DNA from 3 places in the Psychrobacillus sp. Z16_25 genome. Region 2 is predicted to be linked to each of the others. Evidence: predicted binding sites of a transcription regulator. Region 2 holds the regulator's gene; each other region holds the start of a gene.
What was found. The regulator LexA, encoded in region 2, represses DNA repair genes until DNA is damaged. The targets are predictions, from matches to a motif close to CGAACATATGTTCG.
Positions count from the first base shown of each region.

Region 1 (4,261 bases), on a different contig from region 2:
CGACAGGAAAAGTGGAAGCGGTCGAGCGTGTACAAAAATCAACAGAAACCGGTAGTACGGCGAATATATATACGTTGACAATTGATGGGGAAGTTTATGAAATGGGCATGCATCCGAGGGCGATTGCTGAAAGTGGAGATCCAGCCGTTTGGGTAGGACAGACAATTTCCGAGTCTTATTTTGGACCGAATGCTGTAAATGATTATGCGGGGAAACATACTCAGGAAAAGGTAGAAAGTGAAAACGGAGAGCCTGGTGCATCAATGGCTCTACAGCTTGTTGTCGTTGGTGATGAGCCGTACACGTTACAGGAACAGCAAGAAAACAATCTATTAGCCAATGAATCAAGCGGTGAAGAAAACCAACAAATAGAGCAGGCCTTAACTAGTGTAGAACAGCAAAAAGCCACTAAACCTGAAGGGCAAGATACTGGTAAATTGAAGCTGATTGTTATTGGAATTGCTGTCCTTTCTCTCATTATAGCTATCGTGAAGATTTTCCAAAATAAAAACAAACGAGCACGCAGATAAAGGAAAGAGAAACTTGGCATTCTAAATGGAAAATTACTCATGTTGTATCATAGAAAACAAATGCACAAAACTCATGAGCTGGAGAAATTATCTCCAAGCTCATGAGTTTTGCTCTCTTTTTTTAAAAGAAAGCTCCGGTTAGTTGAATAAGTCACCCGGGTTATTGCCAATTAAAGTTCTTTGCCAGTCAAGATTTCGAATACAATTTTAGAAGATTCACTAGATAAAGTTCCATAATTTGATTGCCCTTCAATTTTAAGTTCAACTCTATGAGACTCTTCATTTATCCATGCGTCGTGGTTATATGAATTCCAAGTAAAACGATAATCTGGGGGGCCAATATCTACTTGAATATTCTCTTGCCAGTCCGCGTTTCCCAAGGCTTCTATTACTTTCTCTATTTCAATACTATCAGTTATTTCATTTACTTTTTCGTAATCCCCATTAACGTTTTTTTGTTTAACAATCATGGGTCTGCCATCCCAAGGAACGCTATAAACTCTGTCTTTCGTTGTATTGGTTTTTTCATCATTACTCAACGTTACTTCTTGGTTACAACCAACTAAAACAAGTCCAATTGCAAGTATTAAAACAAACAATCTTTTCATCAATTTCACCTCAATTATAAGACGTAATGACTGACAAAATAGTAACGGTTTCTTCAGTCATAATATCCAGATTTATTTTAATGCAAGGCTGTTTTCTAAAAGATTGTTGTTCTTATCAAATTTGCATATAATATATTGACTGATTAAATAAAGAAAAATAGAGAAAACAGCATTGCACTGGTCATTGGTGCCATGCTGTTTTTTTATGGGAATCATAACGATTCTTGTTTATATGTAAAGTCTATTGATCCTGCTGTTAGGACCAGATTATCCATTTCCAAAATATGAATGATAAACCATTAAACGTGATATAATTGTTGTGAAAATATACAAATAAATGGGGATGTTTTAGTGGGTAAAACTTATATTAATCAAAGTGCATTATCTGCAAAGTTTACTTTTCCTATTTAGAAGGTGAGTAATTCAAGGGTGCTTGAGATAACCAGCACATAGTAGAGGAGATAGAGTAATGAAATTCTGGAAAAGTCCAATGGGTGTCACACTGATTTTTTTTGCTGTGGTGATCGCATTACAATTTACCGATTATGCGGAGACGATGCTGGAGCTAGCTATTTTCGTTACATTAGCTATGCTAACGTTTTTTATTCATGAAGTGGGTCATGCCTTATTTGGTGTTTTGGCTGGATACCGTTTTCATTATTTAATAGCAGGGCCTTTTCTGATAGAGAAGACTGACAAGATAAAGGTTAGAGCAAACGAAAGCTGGGCAATGTTTGGTGGTGTCGCAAGCTGCGCACCTATTAGTGGAAATATTGATAGGATCATGAAGCAGCATCAATGGTTTGCAGCAGGTGGACCAATTGCTTCTCTCCTTGTTGCCATTATTGGGTTATCTATTGGTTTTATCCTTGATCAATCGTATATAAAGTTTTTGGGAATTTTAAACTTGGCTATCTTTGCAGTGACTATCATTCCGTTCAAAGGAGCCATGAAATCGGATGGACGCGTTCTGTTAGAGCTCAGGAGAGGTGGTAAGGAAGCGGAAGTATTTTTGGGTAGTATATTGCTGCTAAAAGAAATGATGTCTCCAAAGCATCCAGCAGATTGGTCAGCTTCCTTAATTGAACAAACGAAGCTAGCTGCTGTCTCTGAGGATACACTTATGAATAGTTATCTGCTCTTTTATTATTATATCGTAATGGAAAATTATGATTGTGCATCTCGCATGATTGAAGCGTATAAAACCATTCCAATTCGTAAGGATAATAAGATAGCGATGCAATTCATCACCCATATCAGACAGGTAGATTGCTTTCTTCATCAGCCAAATGTAGAAGAAATCAAGGTGTTGCATACATATCTAAGTCCCATTGAACCGGTCAGCTATAAACGCAGTGAATGGATGATTGCTCATTTAACTGGTGATCAGAAGACTGCGGAAGCTAAACGCAAAGAGGTTTATGCAGAAATAGAAAAAGGGAAAAAGCAATTTGGCTTCTTTTATGCTGAAGAAATGCTGACTCATAAAATTTTTAAAGCAGCGAAGGAGCCAGTATTCATTTAATTTTTTCATTCATTCTCCTAAACCTATAAATTCCCAGTTGTATAACGAACGTTTGTTCGTATATAATAAATAAAAAAGATAGGTAATGGAGATGGCTAACATGGAAGAATGGGAACAACTTGATTTATCTAAAATAAAAGATAGAGGATCAAAAAAATGGGTGGCCATGATGTTGCCGGAGCATGTGAAGATGCTTAGGGATTACCAAGAGGAAGTCAAAAAGGAGCCTCGACCAGAGTTAAATGAATTTGACTATGAATTTATTCAAGAGCAGCTAGAGCTAGCAATGAAGCGAAACGTGGAAATTAAGGTGAAACGATGGAGAGAAGGAGAATTTCTCTACAATCGCGGAGTCATTCAGTGGATTGATGTAGCAAAAAGAACGATTGAATTAGAAGACCCTTTCCGGTGCTATAAACTGTCACTGGATGAAATAGTGGACGCAACGATAATGGAATGACTTGTTGTGGGAGCCTGAAGGTGGGAAAAATCGAAAGAGAAGCACTTATGATACAAATCATAGGTGCTTTCTTATTTTTTAAGTGTTAGGTTCTCTGCTGCGTCGGATGCTTTCCGTGGGCACGGGTCGAGCCTGTAGTCTCTCCCTCGTGCTATTTCCACAGGAGTGATCGACGCTGCTCCGAACCAATAGTGTTTTCTACTAAAATTAAAATTTGAGCAATAAATTTCAAAAAGAATATAACATATCAAGAAAAACTGACTAGTGATGCATATACCTTAGTACCAATTATAGAAGTAAAACAGATACTCCTATTGATTACACTCCTGAAGGTCCAATTACAGACGCTGAGTTGGAGAGCGGAATACCGGGATAAGGTCATCGGTAAAAAAGATAGAAGTGTTGAATATCGACGAGTGACTCAAAAAGACCGAAAAGTAGTTACTCAATTTCTATAAAAATACGACGCACTAGAACCAAACTGTGAAGTAGGAAAGTTGAGAGAAGTGGTACAAACACAATAAAAGGGACAACAATTGTCATCCCTAAAAACTCAACTCCAAAATACAGGTGGTTTTACTAGCTGTGCCTTTATTCCAAGCTCATCAGCGGCAGCAAAAATAAATTCTTTTCTGAAGAAATAACTTTTATGGCTAACTATTTTTCCGTTTTCAATTTCTTGTGTTTGTATGTCATGAATTTCAGCACTAGTGTCATTAGAAGTTAATACAATAATAACTGGTTTGCCCCAAAGGATGATTTCACGAGCTGTATGACCAGGCAAACCAAATTTTAAAGAACCTTTCAGCATTTCATCTTTAGAGAATTCCTGGAATCCAAAGAATGCTTCATTTTGTGCTTGTTCACTAAATAACCTTAACATACTATTTAAATTGCCATTATTAAAGGCTTCTAAGTATGCCTGGATGATTACGTTATGACTTTGAGAAACTATCTTAGTTTTTGATTTTGAAAAATCCAAAGACTCTATTTTTCTTCTCGCGCGTTGAACAGAAGAATATACACCACCTGGAGTGCTTTGGACAATCCCAGCTACTTCATCTGCACTAAACTGGAAAATATCCATCAGTAAAAATGCGGCTGTTTGTTTGATGGTCAAATTTGACTCCAACGATAT
Region 1 is NZ_JBXEOV010000002.1:326,590-330,850, reverse strand. Features, by position in the region: gene AC1VU3_RS04365 (hypothetical protein) at 1-530, shown strand, start outside; gene AC1VU3_RS04360 (hypothetical protein) at 701-1,138, opposite strand; gene AC1VU3_RS04355 (M50 family metallopeptidase) at 1,608-2,663, shown strand; gene AC1VU3_RS04350 (YolD-like family protein) at 2,764-3,123, shown strand; gene AC1VU3_RS04345 (sigma-70 family RNA polymerase sigma factor) at 3,677-4,261, opposite strand, start outside.
Region 1: AC1VU3_RS04350 (YolD-like family protein) is a predicted target of LexA. The motif match lies at 2,709-2,722, and genes of this name have one in related genera.

Region 2 (4,261 bases):
TGTTATACGTTGCTGCTAGATGTGCCTCAGCCATTGCCATCCCTACAGCCATTCCAATTCCTTGTCCTAATGGACCTGTTGTAGCTTCCACTCCAACCGTATGTCCGAATTCTGGATGTCCAGGTGTTTTGGAATTCCATTGTCTGAAATTCTTGATTTCCTCCATTGGTAGTCCATATCCACCCAAGTGAAGTAAGCTATAAAGAAGCATGGAGCCGTGACCAGCTGATAAAACGAAGCGGTCTCTATTAAACCACTTAGGGTTAGATGGGTTATGGCGCATGTGCTTCGTCCATAGGGTATATGCCATTGGTGCTGCCCCCATTGGTAAGCCAGGGTGACCAGAATTTGCTTTATCAATTGCATCAATAGATAAAGTTCGGATTGTAGTAATTGCTAACAAATCAGATTGTAACGACATTAAATGACATCCTCTCGATCAATTTTTTTCTACAGCTTTAGTTTACCAACTATTTCAGGTTTATCAATGATTTATGCAATGATTCATTAATTCAGAAATTTATCTTTCTTAGCCTTTTTCACTTTCTCAGGCGTAATATCATTGCCTTCTGGATCAATAACCTTCACGCTTTCTATTGTATCACGCATGGTTGCACGAAAAGTCTCTAAATATTCCTTACGAAGCGCACTTTGCTCCTTCGCTTCTTCTATCGAAAGTCCAACCGTTTTGGACTTTTTAGATAGCTGACTGATTCTTGCTAGTTTTTCTTTACTTAACATATCTTTCATCCTTTCCATTATCCCTTATATAAAGGTATGAAAAAAACACACAGAGTGCAAGTTATTACTCTCTGTGTGCTTCTTCATATTCTTTGTATCTCCTATGAACGGTGGCTTTACTAATCGAAAAACCTAGGCCGTTTAAAGTGGAAGCTATTTCTTCGTAAGTCATATTTGCATTTCTCAGGCGAACAATCTCTTCAATAGGGATATCAATTCTATCTCTTCCCTCAGGATTTCCTCTGGTTTTTAGATTTTTCTCCGGTCGATAGCCATTTGATATCGCCTTTTTCATACCACGTTTAATCTTCGCATTATGAATTTTGCGTTGATACTCCTCCACAAGAGCCAGGATTTCTAATAGCATGGAATCCATTTCATTTAAATTAATGACTCCTTTATCTTGCAAGATGTATACAGTGGTATTGGTCTTTTGCAAAAGATGGAGCACGGCCATACGACCATTTCCTCGACCAATTCTTGTTTCGTCTTGAACGAACACTGCCGTAATTTCATGCTCTTTTATATAGCTAAGCATTTCTAAAAGACCTTCTCGTTCCACATCATAGCCACTATGCTGGTCTAGGAATACTTGTTCCACTTGAAAGCCTTTGCTCTCGGCAAAATCTCTTAGCTCTTCTTCTTGTCTAATTAAAGAAGTCTCCTGGGTTGATTTGTCGGTGCTTACACGACAATAGATAACAGATTTCATTGTTCAGAACCCGCAATCTCTGTATTTTTTATAAGAAGGTAATCATCGTAATCTTTTTCACCAGGCACTTTTAGCACCTGTCCAGTTTTAATGTTAGAATCCTGTAGCTGATTTAAGTGAATCACAGTGTCAATCCAGTCAGTTTTCGGCTGATTAGATGCATATTTATTTGCTAGGCTCCAAAGATTGTCACCCTGTTTTATTGTAATAACCTTTTCCTCATCGCCATGAACAGCTTGAGAAAGGCTAAATAAGCTAATGAAAGATAAGCTAAGAACAAAGAAAAGTGCTATAAAATAATTGTTTTTAATCCAAGTAATCATAAAAGTCCCTCCATAAACAGAATGCTTGTTCGGTATGTATGTTATTATCATAATGCGAACATTTGTTTTTGTCAACAACAATTAGAACCTATGTTTGCATTTCGACAATGATACTGGTATACTACTATTAAGAAAATAATATAAGGTTGAATTAATACTTAAAGAGGTGAATTCATTGAAGAAAGCGTCCAAAAGACAGGAAGATATTCTTGCATTTATAAAAGAGGAAGTACGTAAAAAAGGTTATCCACCATCCGTACGTGAAATTGGTGAAGCGGTTGGACTAGCTTCTAGCTCTACTGTGCATGGACATTTAGCTAGACTAGAGAGCAAAGGATTAATTAGAAGAGATCCAACGAAGCCACGTGCTATTGAAATATTAGATGGTCTAGAAGCACCTGTGGAGAGACAAGGAGTTGTTCATGTCCCATTAGTAGGGAAAGTAACTGCTGGTCTACCTATCACCGCTATTGAAAATATTGAAGAATTTTTTCCTCTTCCTGAGACCTTTGGGACATCAGAAGACCACCTATTCATGCTAGAAATTATGGGAGACAGTATGATGGAAGCTGGAATCTTAAATGGAGACTATGTTGTTGTCAAGCAACAGCAATCTGCCAATAATGGAGATATAGTAGTTGCTATGACGGAGGATGACGAAGCTACTGTAAAACGTTTCTTCAAAGAAAAGAGTTATTTCCGTCTTCAGCCTGAAAACTCTTCTATGGATCCAATTATTGTGAATCAGGTTTCTATTTTAGGGAAAGTGGTTGGGGTCTACCGTCATATTCAATGATTTTTATTGACAACTCATGACTAACAAAGTAAGATTCTAAAAGAGCCGATATCACGTCTAAACAAAAAGTGGACATTTTGTTTAGACCGTAAAACCCCCCTTGCTTACGAGCTAAGGGGGGTTTGTTTTTTCTGTATTCTAGGGATAACATTCATCCCTTGTAAAAGAATTTTTGCATCCTCATTGAAATAATGTTCGATATCATCACGTACCCATAACTCAGGATGCGCTTTTATCACTGCTCTTATACCTCGAATATCGAATTTGGAGGAGTATATATTAATCGTATAAAGAATGCTTACTTCGTTTCGAGTTAGTGGTGGCAATCCACTCTCCTTTTGCTGTTTCATCGAATCGTAAAGCTCTCTTGCTGAAGCTACAAGATGGTGTCTTCTTCGATCCAGCTGAAGCATGTAATCCTCCATCATTTTTTTGGTAGCTAGTATGTCTAACTTCTCCATGTTCTCATTTATCTTCTTAATTATTTCTTCTATATTATTCATTTTTCCACTCCTCGAACACGTCTAATAAGCAAATAGTCCATTTAAGAATTCACTATTTATTACTGGTTCAAAGCCTCCATCTAGAACTTTCTTATTAGCTGAAGGACCTGTTAACTATACCCCCCCTTTTTCAACTCTAAACATGCAAAATAAAAATTTTTAATTACCTTTGAAATGGAAGAAGACAAGGTAGAAAAAATCTGACTTTTAGGCAATAAAAGTATTCCTTCCTTCTTGGATCCATTTTTTGGTGAAAGCTATCCTTACTCAAGTCCAAATGGTGACCATGTTTGCAGTTTCTTGCTGGATACAGATAAGGCTTTATTAGACATAATCCGTACCAACCGCTTACTTCTTGAATATAGTAAAAAAAGCTGTGTCTTTCGGGCACCAAAAATGTTCAGAAGGAGAAGTGTAAATGAAAAAATGGTTCATAGTGCTAACGCTGCCCCTTATTTTCGGATTAGCCGGCTGCGGATTGTTCGACAAGTCTGAGGATAAGAAAGAAGAGTCGAAAGAGGAAGTAGTTGTAGAAAAAGAAAAAGAAGCAGTAGAAGAAAAGGTTGAAGAAGAGGAAACAGTTGTCGATGAGGGTACGAACACGGAAGAGGAAACTCAAACAGAAGCTCCAATGGACACTATCCTACAAGATAAGGAGCAAGTGCAGGTTTATGTCGATCAAGTACGTAATGCATATTTACAAATCGCTGAGCTAGGCGGAAGATGGGATGAGATTCGAGAGGCTTCTGCGAATCAAACAATTACGGACTATGATTTTGCTGACCTTATCGCTATAGAAATACTACCTTGGAATATGGTATTAATCGAAGAGCTAGAAGCAATCCTACCACCCAACGAGGAAACAATCCTTTTACATGAAATGCTTATCGATGCAATGAACAAGCAGCATCTTGCGTTTGGTGAGATAAGGGATGCAGTATATACAGGAGATTATACGAAAATCACCAAGGCAAATGAAATTCTTGCTGAGGTCAGAAAAATAGACCGTGAATTCAGCCGTCAAATGGAAGCACTGATAGAAAAATACGGGGTTTACTAAAAGGGGCTTATCGGCCCTTTTTTCACTGGACAAATAACCATACGCCTACTACGTGCATATTTTACCGTTAGAGGTGATAGGGAATTGACAAATCAATTTACTCAGTATGCACCAGATACCTTAATT
Region 2 is NZ_JBXEOV010000001.1:321,751-326,011, reverse strand. Features, by position in the region: gene tkt (transketolase) at 1-421, opposite strand, end outside; gene AC1VU3_RS01580 (DUF896 domain-containing protein) at 508-741, opposite strand; gene AC1VU3_RS01575 (YneB family resolvase-like protein) at 806-1,453, opposite strand; gene yneA (cell division suppressor protein YneA) at 1,450-1,776, opposite strand; gene lexA (transcriptional repressor LexA) at 1,952-2,572, shown strand; gene AC1VU3_RS01560 (hypothetical protein) at 2,677-3,075, opposite strand; gene AC1VU3_RS01555 (hypothetical protein) at 3,494-4,135, shown strand.

Region 3 (4,261 bases), on a different contig from region 2:
ACGTTGTCACACGATGTGACGTTCTTAGTTTTCCTTCCCCACAGGTGAGCCATAGCCGAACGTTAAAGCGTGCCGTTGCTATGGCTCACCCGTCTCCCTCCTCCTGTTGGAGTCGCCGACGCTGCTACGAACCAATAGTGTTGCCTTCTAAGTTTAAATGTTGATTAAGAGATTATAAAAAGGATTTAACTCATCAAGAAAGAAATGGAATTCGTCCAACCTCTTTCTTCGGATTAATACATGGGACTCAGGTCCTCCGCTGCATCGGAGGCTTTCCGCAGGCCAACAGGATGTTCTCCTGAAGCCGCGCCCCCAGGAAAGCGTCCAGCCAAAACGGAAATCAACCCCAAGTTACGGTGAAGAACCAAATTATTTAAAGTCTAGTTTTAATTTCCCTTCTTCTAGGATTAGCTTAGCGTCAAAGGTTTGGCCGTTTTCTGCTACAAAGCCTTTTATTGTGTTGGTGTTTCCTTTTGTGCAAAGCAGCTTAATTTGGGAAGGAGTAATTTTCTTCTTTAAAAAGAAGCCGTTGAAGGTTTGCGTACAGCCGTTTTTATAGTTGGTGCATCCATAAAAGTTTTTCCTAGCAACAATTGAGCCTTCCTTACATTTTGGACAAGGTGCGATTGGCTCTTGTTTAAATTTTGTATATTTTGATGAGGTTTTAACTGGCACAGTGCTTCCATCAATATCCTTTGACTTAATCGCACTAGGAGCTTCTTGCAACAGACTGTTAATAAACTTTGAGATGCTTTCTAAAAAACGTTCGGAAGAGCCTTCGCCATTACCGATTTTTCGTAGATAGTTTTCCCATTTAGCGGTCATGGAAGGACTTGAAAGTAGATTGCCTTCTATTGACTGACAGAGCACCCTTCCCTTATTGGTGATGGATACAATGTTTTTATTTACCTGGATGTAACCATGACGCTTGATTGTTTCGATTATACCGCTTCTTGTAGCCTCCGTTCCTAGGCCTTCTACCTCTTTTAGAATTTCATTTTCTTCTTTATCCTCCACAAGCTTGCCGCAGGTTTTCATCATGGCGATTAACTGTCCCTCTGTGTATGGTTTAGGGGGAACAGTTTTTCCTTCCTTTATTCCGATTTCACCTTCCACATTTTCATGAAGATGTAAAATGGGAAGTTTATCTTCTTCTTTTTTATCGGACTTGCTAGATTGGAATAATTCCTTCCAGCCTAAATCCCGTTCTGTTTTCCCAATCGTGTAAAAGGGTAGCCCATTTACTTCTGTCGTGACCTTTGTTTCCGTATAAAAATAATCTCTGTGAAACATGGCAATAGTTGTACGGACTACTTCCTCATACAAATTTCTTTCTAAAGGAGAAAGCTTGCTTAGGGTAGAAGGGGTAGGGATTTTTTTTGTTGGGATAATAGCATAGTGCTCTTGTACTTTGGAGTTATCCACATATCTTTTTTTAGGGTAGCTAGAGGCAATAGGAAAGGGATGTTGAATTACTTCTTGATACTTTTCTACTTGCCCAGCAATATAAGCGAACTCGTTCGTTGTAATATGACGAGAATCTGTTCTTGGATAGCTCACCAGCTTTTTCTCGTACAGCGATTGCATTGCTTTCAGAACATTGGCAGGACTCGTCTTCCACAAGCGGTTGGCGGTAGCCTGCAAGGTTGAAAGAGAATGTAGCTGTGGGGGTGCTATACGCTTATCCTCGGTTTTTAAGGAAGTGATATCCCCAGGAGAATTAGGTTGTATGTGATGCTTTTGTAATAGCTCCAGGATTATTTCTCTTTTAGGTTCCTTTGCTTTTGCTTTCCCTTTATAGCTTCCATTGCTACTTGTGAATGTTGCTTCCACCTCAAAAAATGGTTCTGATACAAATTGTTCTATTTCAAGCTGTCTCTGATAGATAAGAAAAAGTGTGGGAGATTGTACTCGTCCTATCGGAAATACATCCTTTACGCCCTTTTCTTTTAAGAGTAGTGAGTAGAGGCGAGACGCATTCATACCAACCAACCAATCACTTATTTGTCTTGCTTTCGCCTCTTCATACATTTGTAAATCTTTTTTGTTGTTCATTAGGTTGGCAAAGCCTTTACGTACTTCTTCTACCTCTAATGAGTTAATCCATAGCCTTTTTATATGGTGACCTCGTGTACCGGTTTGATGATAGATACTATAAAAAATATTAGAGCCTTCACGGTCTACATCACATCCATTAATAAGGGTATCTGTTGATTTAAACAGATTTTTTACTATGTTAAATTGCTTGTACTTGCCTTTTGCAACTTGGAATTCATACTTTTCTGGCAAGATTGGAAGGCTAGATAAGGTCCAGCGATTCCATTTAGGATCATAGGCTTTCGGCTCTTTTAACTCCACTAAATGACCAATTCCCCATGTAATATAAGCACCTTCACGAAAAATTTCATTTGGCAAAACTTCTAGGAACCCGTCATGTTTTTTTACTTTGAATGCGTCCGCATAGGCCTTGGCTTGACTAGGTTTTTCAGCTAAAATTACTGGTTTCAATTCATCACCCCATGTATGGATTGCAAATATTATGCTAGGAATTTTCCGAACGTATATTCTTTATTATAGTTTGAATGAAAGGAAGAGAAAAGTAAATTTGTTTTTGAGACATCTAACAAAAAAGACGAGGAACATACCGTAGAATTCACGCATAATGTTACAAAAAGCAGGTTTACTGCTAAGTAGAATGAAGAATACCAAAGGAGATGTCCATTATATCAGAATCAAAAGATACTAATAAAGCGAATTTGGTAAAGATTGCACGAGAACAAGTGAAAGCACAGAGGAAACTGATGAAACAAGTACGAGACTCAATCGAAGGTAAGGGATGCTAAAAAAAGAAGTAGGAAAAAGGGGGTTGTCTGAAAAGTGATCTTGAGAGGGAATCTTTGCGAACACTTCAGGAGCTGTGCAACATAGCAAAAAGGGGCTGTACCATAAGTTGAAAACTTATGAGACAATCCCTTTTCTTTCGTTCCTAATTTTTTGCTCCTGTTATGAGACCTACTAGATAGAGCTACGTATTAGTCTTTTTTATGAGCTACGATAATCAGTTTCCCTTTATCTAGCTCTTTTTCTGCAGCTTCTGCTTCTTGAGTTGTTAAGCCAATTGCAACCATTTTACTTCGAAGCTCATCACCACGAGAAGTAAACATATTTTTCATGGAATTTAAGAAGCCTTGTTCCTTTATGCCGACATCCTTTGTGTCTAAGGCATCGTTGATATCATCTGCTCGCTCTTTAAAGTGAGCAAAAATGTGGATGTGGTCTCTTGAATATCCTTCAGCTTCTAAACGTTCTACCTCTTGTTTAGCCTGTACTGCGTTTTCTACAGTTAATTTTACTGTCATAAAAACCCCTCCATTTTTTATTCTTCACTTTATATTTACCCTTCTTGTACGGTATTTAAACAAAAGGAAAGTAATTGAGTGACCGATTCACGAATGGTTTGATATGATAAAAGAATAAAGAAGGAGGCGATTTGGGATGGATTCTGGAAGGAATAGAATAGATGAATTTAAGCAAGTAATGGGTAATTACCCTACAGGCGTTACAGTAGTTACCACTATGGATCAAAATGGAGAGCCGATAGGACTAACGGTAAATTCTTTTGCCTCCGTTTCTTTAGAGCCCTTACTAATCCTGTGGTCAATTGACAAACGGGGATATTCCTATGATGCTTTTCAAAAGGCTGAACGGTTCGCTGTTAATATCTTGTCTGAAGAACAAGGTGATATTTGCCAGCTATTTTCTAGTAGAGTAGAGAATCGGTTTGACCATTGTACATGGAGTGAGTCTGTGCACTCGTTACCAATACTTAGGGGCAGTCTGGCTGTCCTACAATGCAAGGTATATGAACGAGTAGAAGCGGGAGACCATACTATTATCATTGGTGAAGTAATAGATATTGATAATCAAGCTAAAAATCCTCTGCTATACCATAAGAGAACGATTGGTCCGATTCCTCGTACGTTTTATAATGAAAAATAAAGGTAGCTTAGACTGAAGGAAATTCATTTGTATGTGAATTTTCTTCAGTCTTTTTTACTACATAAAATAGGTATGGCTCTTCCAATTGTATTAAAAAATGAAAAGAGTTGTAAAATTTTGTTTATAGATAATGCGAAAAGGGGTAAGAGGTTAATAAATAGTTAATCTGGTCAGAAAAGGGGCGAGTAGGATGATACTTTCTCTAAAAGAACAAGCATTAGATAGTAAGCAACAGATCATTCAATTCTTTGATGTATTAAAA
Region 3 is NZ_JBXEOV010000004.1:255,426-259,686, reverse strand. Features, by position in the region: gene AC1VU3_RS07040 (type IA DNA topoisomerase) at 370-2,508, opposite strand; gene AC1VU3_RS07035 (YflT domain-containing protein) at 3,033-3,359, opposite strand; gene AC1VU3_RS07030 (flavin reductase family protein) at 3,496-3,999, shown strand; gene AC1VU3_RS07025 (response regulator transcription factor) at 4,190-4,261, shown strand, end outside.
Region 3: AC1VU3_RS07040 (type IA DNA topoisomerase) is a predicted target of LexA. The motif match lies at 2,555-2,568, and genes of this name have one in related genera.